Regions from separate parts of the Ruminiclostridium josui JCM 17888 genome, predicted to be linked through region 1. Evidence: predicted binding sites of a transcription regulator. Region 1 holds the regulator's gene; the other holds the start of a gene.

Region 1 (4,180 bases):
AATTTCATCTATATTATGTACTCCATTTAAAATTATCTTTAAAATTTTTATTTCATCGGTTGTCAGTCCCTTAAATAAATTTAGATATTTTTTACTGGTTTTACTTAAGGTATCTTCATGGAAAAATGTAAAATTCTGTACCCCGCTATATTCAAATTCTTCCAGAATATCAGAGGCATTCAATACCAGTTTGGCTCCTTCTTTAATTAATTGGTTTGTGCCCATACTGTAGGCACAGTCGATATTTCCCGGAACTGCAAAGACTTCTTTCCCCTGCTCCAAGGCAAACCCTGCTGTAATTAGAGAACCACTTCTTTTTGCTGCCTCAATGACAAGGACTCCGCCTGAAATTCCGCTTATTATTCTGTTTCGCGCAGGAAAGTTATGTTGCAGCGGAGGCATTCCCGGAGGGTACTCAGATATCACTAATCCTTTGGAGGCTATTATATCATTAAAAAGTCCTATATTTTCCTGAGGATAAATAATATCCAGCCCAGAACCAAGAACTGCTATGGTTCTTCCTCCTGCGTCCAGACAACCTTTATGAGCAATGCTGTCAATTCCTCTTGCTAGACCACTTACTATTGTTACACCTCTCATTGAAAGGTCATATGACAACCTACCGGCGGTTTTCGTACCATATACGGTAGGCCTTCTTGAACCAACTACTGCAATAGAAAAACTGTCAGATTCAAGTTTTCCCTTATAATATAAAGCTATAGGCGGATCATATATATTTTTTAGTTTTTGAGGATAAACTTCTTCAAAAATATTTACCATTTTTATATTAGTTCTCATCATCACTTCATATATTGCACCAACTCTATGCCTTTTGTCTGAATTCAAAAGCTCTTTTATATTTTTCTCAGTTAATCCTTTTGTATTTTTAAGGTCATTTTCTGAAAGACCATATATAATTTCGGGGCTTTTATATTTTTCCAATAAGCTAAATGCTTTTTTTGAACTTAATCCTTCCAAGGATGATAACCAAATCCAATACTCAATATCTCTCATAAAATCTCCTTATAGTTTTATTCTGTCCATACTGCGATATTGTATAGCTTCGGCAATATGTTCAGAATTTATTTTCTCACTTGCATCCATATCTGCAATAGTTCTTGCTACTTTTAAAATTCTGTCATAAGTACGAGCACTCAGCCCAAGTCTTTCAAATGCCATCTTAAGAAGGCTTGTCGTACTTCTATCAAGTTCACAGTATTTTCTGATTAGTGCTGGCGTTAATTCAGAATTTGAATATATTCCTTGCCCCTTATATCTGTCATTCTGAATCCTCCTTGCCCGATTTACTCTTTCACGTATAACGGCAGATGTTTCTTCCTTGACTTCATTATTTAACTCATCGTATCTGACAGGATGTATTTCTGCGTGTATATCAATCCTATCCAGCAACGGCTGACTTAGTTTGCCAAGGTATTGTTGAACCATTTTGGGTGTGCAACTGCATTTATTTGACTGTTCCAGATAATAACCGCATTTACATGGGTTAGCTGCACAAATAAGAGTTGTTCTTGCAGGGTATGTTATACTTCCGTTGACTCTAGATATGGTTATCTCTCCATCCTCTAAAGGTTGCCTAAGCACCTCGATAGCATCTTTTTCAAATTCGGGAAACTCGTCCAAAAAGAGAACTCCATAGTGGGCAAGGCTAACCTCTCCCGGTTTGCACTGTTTCCCACCTCCTACAAGACTTACAGCTGATATAGTGTGATGGGGATTTCTAAAAGGTCTGTGGGTAACTAAAGAAGCATTTCTAGGCAAAAGACCTGAAATACTGTGTATTTTTGTTATTTGAACTGCTTCATCGAATGTCATATCAGGCAGTATTGATGGCAGCCTTTTTGCCAGCATAGTTTTTCCGCTGCCAGGGGAACCTATCATAAGCATATTATGGGAACCACATGCGGCTACCTCCATTGCCCTCTTTAGACTTGCTTGTCCCTTTACATCACTAAAATCCAAGCTGTCTTTTGTATTATGCATAAATATACTATCCACATCTATAAGATAGGATGGGATAATTTTATCACCATTGAGATGTTTTATAATGTCATCAAGATTTTTTACAGGTAAGATGTTTACACTTTTGAACACTGCTGCTTCATCGGAATTTGATTCAGGTACAATTACATTCTTTATGTCATTTGCAGCTGCACAGCAAACCATTGAAATGATTCCATCCACTGGTTTTATACTTCCATCCAGAGATAGTTCTCCTAAAAACATGTATGACGTTAAATCGGTATTTTTTATTATACCCGACGCTACAAGTATTCCTATTGCAATGGAAACGTCATACATTGCTCCTCCCTTCCTCAGACTTGCAGGAGCCAAATTTATTGTTATCCTCCTTACGGGAAAATCTATCCCGCTATTCTTAATAGCGGCTCTGACTCTTTCCCTGGATTCTCTTACAGCCATATCGCCAAGTCCTACTACGTCAAAACTGGGTATACCATTGCTTATATCCGTTTCAACGTCAACAATACAGCCGTCAATACCCAAAAGGGCACAGCTTTTTACTTTTGAGACCATATAAAAGATCCTCTCATTATAATTTTTTTGAAATTTAGATGTAAATCAAATTTGAATATAACTTTAAGAAATTTAAAAAGACAAAATACTAAAAATTACAAGAAATGATATCATTCTATCAAATAAATTTTAACATAAAACTATAATAAAGTCAAAAAAACCCATCCATCAAAAATGAATGGGTTGTATTTTTATACAATCTATTCCTTATTTTAATCTCTAAGGAGTTTTCTAAGCTCGTCCATAAAAGTATTTATATCCTTGAATTGCCTATAAACAGACGCAAATCTCACATAAGCAACTTCATCCATAGTTTTAAGCTTTGCCATAACCATTTCACCTATATCTTCTGTAGTTACTTCTCTTTGAAGTGAGTTATGCAGTTGTGATTCAATGCTTTCTACCATTTTCTCCAAATCATTTATAGAGACGGGCCTTTTCTCACATGCTCTCAAGAGTCCATTCATCAGTTTATCTCTATCAAAAGGCTGTCTTGACTTATCCTTTTTAATTACCATCAAAGGTAGACTTTCAACCTTTTCATATGTAGTAAATCTTCTATTACATTTTGTACATTCACGTCTTCTTCTGATAGCAGAGCCTTCATCTGTGGGTCTGGAATCAATAACCTTATCTTCTATAAAACCGCAAAATGGACACTTCATTTGTTTATATCCTCCTGTTGTAAAAGCAAGTGTTTTTATGCTTATTCCATTTTACCTTATTTGATAATATTTGTATACATACAGTAACTATCATTCTAAAAACTTTCTTACAATATTTTCATTGGTTTCAACAAGTATTATTTCGTCACCAACCTTAATTACATTTTCCCATGGAATTATGTATTCATTGTCCTTTCCAAACATACCAAACATGCCAAACCATTTACCCGGTATAGGTACTACTATCCCCTCTATTCTTCCGTCATTGAGGTTTATTTCCACATCTGAAACCATTCCCAGACGTGTACCATCAGAAACGTTTATAACTTCCTTATCCTTCAAACTACTTGCTCTTCTCATGTATTGACCTCCGCAATTTTAAAAAAATTAGGACATATATTAATAATTATATGTCCTAATTTTTTTGATATGAAATATTTAACTCTTCATATTTATTAAATGTATTTTTTCATATGCATTAATGCAGTCTTTTCAAGTCTTGATACCTGTGCCTGCGAAATTCCAATTTCATCTGCAACTTCCATTTGAGTTCTTCCTTCAAAAAACCTGAGATTAAGAATCAGTTTTTCCCTGTCATTTAGTTTTCGCATGGCTTCTTTCAAGGAAATTGTTTCAAGCCAGTTCTCGTCAATATTTTTGTCATCACTGACCTGATCCATTACATAAATAGCATCTCCTCCGTCATGGTAAACAGACTCAAATAACGATATGGGGTCTTGAATCGCATCCAATGCAAAAACAATATCCTCTTTGGGAAGTTGAAGTTCCTGAGCCAGTTCTGCGATTGTAGGCTCTTTTGAATTTTTTGTAGTTAGTCTCTCCTTTGCCTGTAATGCTTTATATGCAATATCTCGCAAAGAACGGCTAACTCTTATGGAGTTATTATCTCTTAGATATCTTCTGATTTCACCGATTATCATTGGGACTGCATAAGTTGAAAA
Region 2 (4,180 bases), on a different contig from region 1:
TGTCTTAATGATTGCATTTAAGGCAGATGTTTCGAAGTTGATAGGTCTTTATGCAATAGGTGTGTTTATTTCCTTTACACTGTCTCAAACAGGTATGTTTATTAAGTGGAAGGGCAGCAAAGAAAAAGGCTGGAAGCACAAGGCTGTAATCAATGGAACAGGAGCAGTTGTATCAGGTATTGTTGTTATAATCATTGCCTTTACTAAGTTCAGAGAAGGCGCATGGTTAGTTGTTATACTTATACCAATTCTAATATCATTAATATTCAAGGTAAAAAAGCACTATGAAGCGGTTAGCAAACAGTTAAGGCTCAAACCAGAAGAGATTGCAAACTTTGATATTAGTAAAGCTGTGTACACAAACAGAGTTATTGTTCCAATAGAGAGTATAAACAGGTCAAGCCTGAGAGCTCTTCGGTATGCAAAAACCATATCGGACAACATAACTGCTTTTAGTGTGGTCATTAGTGAAGAAGATGCAAAAAAAATAAAAGAAAAATATAATGCCCTCAATATGGATGTTCCTTTAGTTGTTAAATATTCGCCTTTCAGAAAAGTTGTTGATCCAATGCTCAAATTCATTGATTCGGCTGAATATGACTATCAGAGCGGTGATATGATAACGGTTATACTTCCGCAGTTTTCAGTTAAGAAATGGTGGCATAGATTCCTTCACAACAATACCAGATATTATGTTGAAAAGGAACTTTTAAAGCATAAGCATATAGTTGTATCAGTTATGCCATTACAATTAAGGGATGATGATTTTGTTCTTAACAGTCATAAATATGATTGATAAGCATGTTATGTAAAATAATAATATCATAATATAAAGAGGCGTGATATATGAAATATACTATTGGTATTGAATTGGGAGTCAAAAATATAGTTGCAGGTATACTTGATAAAAATGGTAAATTAATTCGCAGAGACACTGTACCCACAAATAAAGACAGAGAATTTTCAGAAATAATTAATGATGTTTGTACACTAATAAGAAAAATAACTGAAGATGAAGATGTTGAAATAAAAAATGTAAAATATATAGGAGTAGGATGTCCTGGGATAACAGATAACAAGAATGGTATCGTTATAAAAAACTACTCTCTTAATTTCACAAATGCAAATGTGAGAAGTGAAATTCAAAAGCACTTAAACATTCCTGTTTTTGTTGAAAATGATGCTAATTGTGTAGCAATAGCTGAATATCTCCTTGGTGCCGCATATGGTACCGAAAGTTCACTTACTATCAAAGTAGGAGTAGGCATCGGCGGAGGAATTATTATCGATGGTAGTATATATAATGGTTTTAACTTTGGTGGGACTGAGTTCGGACATATGGTTATAGAACATAATGGGAGACCGTGTAGCTGTGGCAGAAAAGGCTGTTGGGAGCAATATGTGTCTGGAACTTCTCTTATTAATCAAACAAAACAGCTTGCAGCAGAAAATCCGGATTCCATTTTAGGTAAAATGGTTATGAACAATGTTGCACAGATAACTGAATTGACTATATTTGAAGCTGCAAAGGCCGGTGATGAAAAGGCCAAAAAAATATGCTCAGAATTTGTTGAATATTTTGCTGAGGGATTAACAAACATTGTAAATATATTAATGCCTGAAGTTGTAATATTAGCAGGGCCCATAAGTAAACTAGGCAACACAATTGTAAACCCATTGGTTGAGCTTTTAAAAGATAGAGTATATTCCAAAGAGCTTAATCTTCCTGAATTTAAAATGGCTGAAATGGGTAATGCAGGTATTTTAGTAGGTGCTGCACTGTTAGGTGCTTTTAAAGATAAAAAACTTGATGACTGGGTATAATTTAATTTGGGGAGGATTGCTATATATGGCTGAAATAAAGTTTGAAATAACTCAAAACATTGGTACTTTATCTGAGTCGGGAAAAGGTTGGTATAAGGAATTGAATTTGGTAAGCTGGAATGATAGAGCCCCAAAGTATGATATTAGGGATTGGTCTCCAGATCATGAAAAGATGGGAAAGGGTATTACACTTACAAAAGAAGAATTAATAGAACTGAAGAAACTTTTAAACAGCTTGGAGGACATATAGTAGCTCAGATAGCAGCTTACGGAATAAAGAGAAAATAAAAGCATAATACCACGTAAAAACCTGTTTTAAGCAGGTTAAGGTATCTTGGCTATTATGCTTATTTTATTTGCTCTTTTTTGCATAAGATATTATATAGTCAAAAACCAAAACAAAAAAAGATAAAGGTAGAAAATAAATCTTAATTAAGGCATACAGGCTAAAATTTAGATACATCAAAATAATAACTTGTTGACACAATATCTTGATAGTGATAGTATAGTTGCACCAACATATTGTTAAAAGTGATGAATATATACATATTCACAACATAAAATTATTTAGATATATGGCATAAACACATGTTCAAGGCTACGGCCATTTTGGCTGGTGGCCCGAATTATTGTGCAATTTGATTTGCACTTTTATTTGTGCGCATATTTTGCTTTTTTAGCAAGAGTTAATAAATTTACTGCAAAAGAAAAAATTTGAGAAGGGTGGCTAGCCACATGATAACCAAAATCAGAAAGCGTGACGGAAGAGAAGTACCATTTAACATTGAAAAAATTGCTAATGCTATTTTTAAGGCAGCTAGCGCTACCGGAGGTAAGGATTACAAGACGGCAATGGAATTGGCAGAAAGAGTTGTTGATTTCATTGAATCAAGTCCTGAAAGAAGAGTACCCAGTGTTGAAGAAATACAGGACACAGTAGAAAAGGTGTTAATTGAGACAGGCCATGCAAAAACGGCCAAGGAGTTCATTTTATACAGGGCAGACAGAACAAGAATACGTGAAATGAACACACGCTTGATGAAGGTTTATGAGGAACTCACCTTCAAAGATGCAAAGGATAATGACTTAAAACGTGAAAATGCAAACATAGACAGTGATACTGCTATGGGAACAATGCTTAAATATGGCTCTGAGGGTGCAAAACAATTCTATGAAATGTATGTACTTAAACCGGAGCATGCGAGAGCTCATAATAATGCAGATATACATATACACGACTTGGATTTTTTAACATTGACTACTACTTGCTGTCAGATAGATATTCAAAAGTTGTTTAAAGGTGGTTTTAGTACAGGACATGGATACCTGAGAGAACCAAATGATATCAGCAGTTATTCAGCTTTGGCTTGTATTGCAATCCAGTCAAATCAGAATGATCAGCATGGAGGTCAGAGCATTCCAAATTTTGATTATGGAATGTCATTGGGGGTTGCAAAGACTTTTGAAAAGGGATACAGGCAGAATTTGAAGAAATCATTGGAATTGCTAACAGGAAATGATTTTTCAAATGAGATTAAAGAAGCTCGTGAAGAAATATATAAAGAAATCGGAATAAAGCCGGCGCTAAATAGAATGGAGCCATATATTAAAGCAGAAAAGAAATTTCTATTGAAATGTATTTCGGACGAAGCCTTGATTGAGAAAGCTCAGAGTTTTGCAGTAAAAAAGACTGAAGAAGAAACTGACAGAATCACTTATCAGGCTATGGAAGCATTTGTTCATAACCTCAATACAATGCATAGCAGAGCAGGAGCACAAACACCTTTCAGTTCCATTAATTACGGAACAGATACTTCACCAGAAGGAAGGCTTGTGATTAAAAATCTGTTACTGGCTACAGAAGAAGGCCTTGGAAATGGTGAAACACCAATATTCCCCATACATATATTCAAGGTTAAAGAGGGAATAAACTATAATGAAAGTGACCCTAACTATGATCTTTTCAAGCTGGCATGCCGTGTCAGTGCAAAGAGATTATTCCCTAACTTTTCTTTTATAGATGCTCCATATAACCTAAGATTCTACAAGGATGGGGATCCTAATACTGAGATTGCTTACATGGGTTGCAGAACCAGAGTTATAGGAAATACATATGACCCTGACAGGGAAGTAATATTTGGCAGGGGAAATCTGAGTTTTACAACCATAAATTTACCGAGAATAGCCTTAAGAAGCAATAAGAACCTTAATATTTTCTTTGAAGAACTTGATAAGAAAATTGACTTGGTAATTGACCAGCTTTACGAAAGATATCTTATTCAGTCAAAGAAGAAAGTCAAAAACTTTCCTTTCCTTATGGGACAGGGAGTATGGATTGATTCTGAAAAGTTGAGTT

What was found. The regulator NrdR, encoded in region 1, represses ribonucleotide reductase genes. The targets are predictions, from matches to a motif close to CACNANATNTNGTG.
Region 2: a site for NrdR is predicted at 2,307-2,320, ahead of K412_RS0119440 (anaerobic ribonucleoside triphosphate reductase). Genes of this name have one in related genera too.

The regions. Positions count from the first base shown of each region.
Region 1 covers NZ_JAGE01000001.1:219,896-224,075, forward strand. The annotation lists gene dprA (DNA-processing protein DprA) at 1-1,014, opposite strand, end outside; gene K412_RS0101065 (YifB family Mg chelatase-like AAA ATPase) at 1,024-2,553, opposite strand; gene nrdR (transcriptional regulator NrdR) at 2,766-3,218, opposite strand; gene K412_RS0101075 (YlmC/YmxH family sporulation protein) at 3,309-3,578, opposite strand; gene sigG (RNA polymerase sporulation sigma factor SigG) at 3,674-4,180, opposite strand, start outside.
Region 2 covers NZ_JAGE01000002.1:715,788-719,967, reverse strand. The annotation lists gene K412_RS0119455 (APC family permease) at 1-796, shown strand, start outside; gene K412_RS0119450 (ROK family protein) at 847-1,824, shown strand; gene K412_RS0119445 (YdbC family protein) at 1,850-2,074, shown strand; gene K412_RS0119440 (anaerobic ribonucleoside triphosphate reductase) at 2,560-4,180, shown strand, end outside.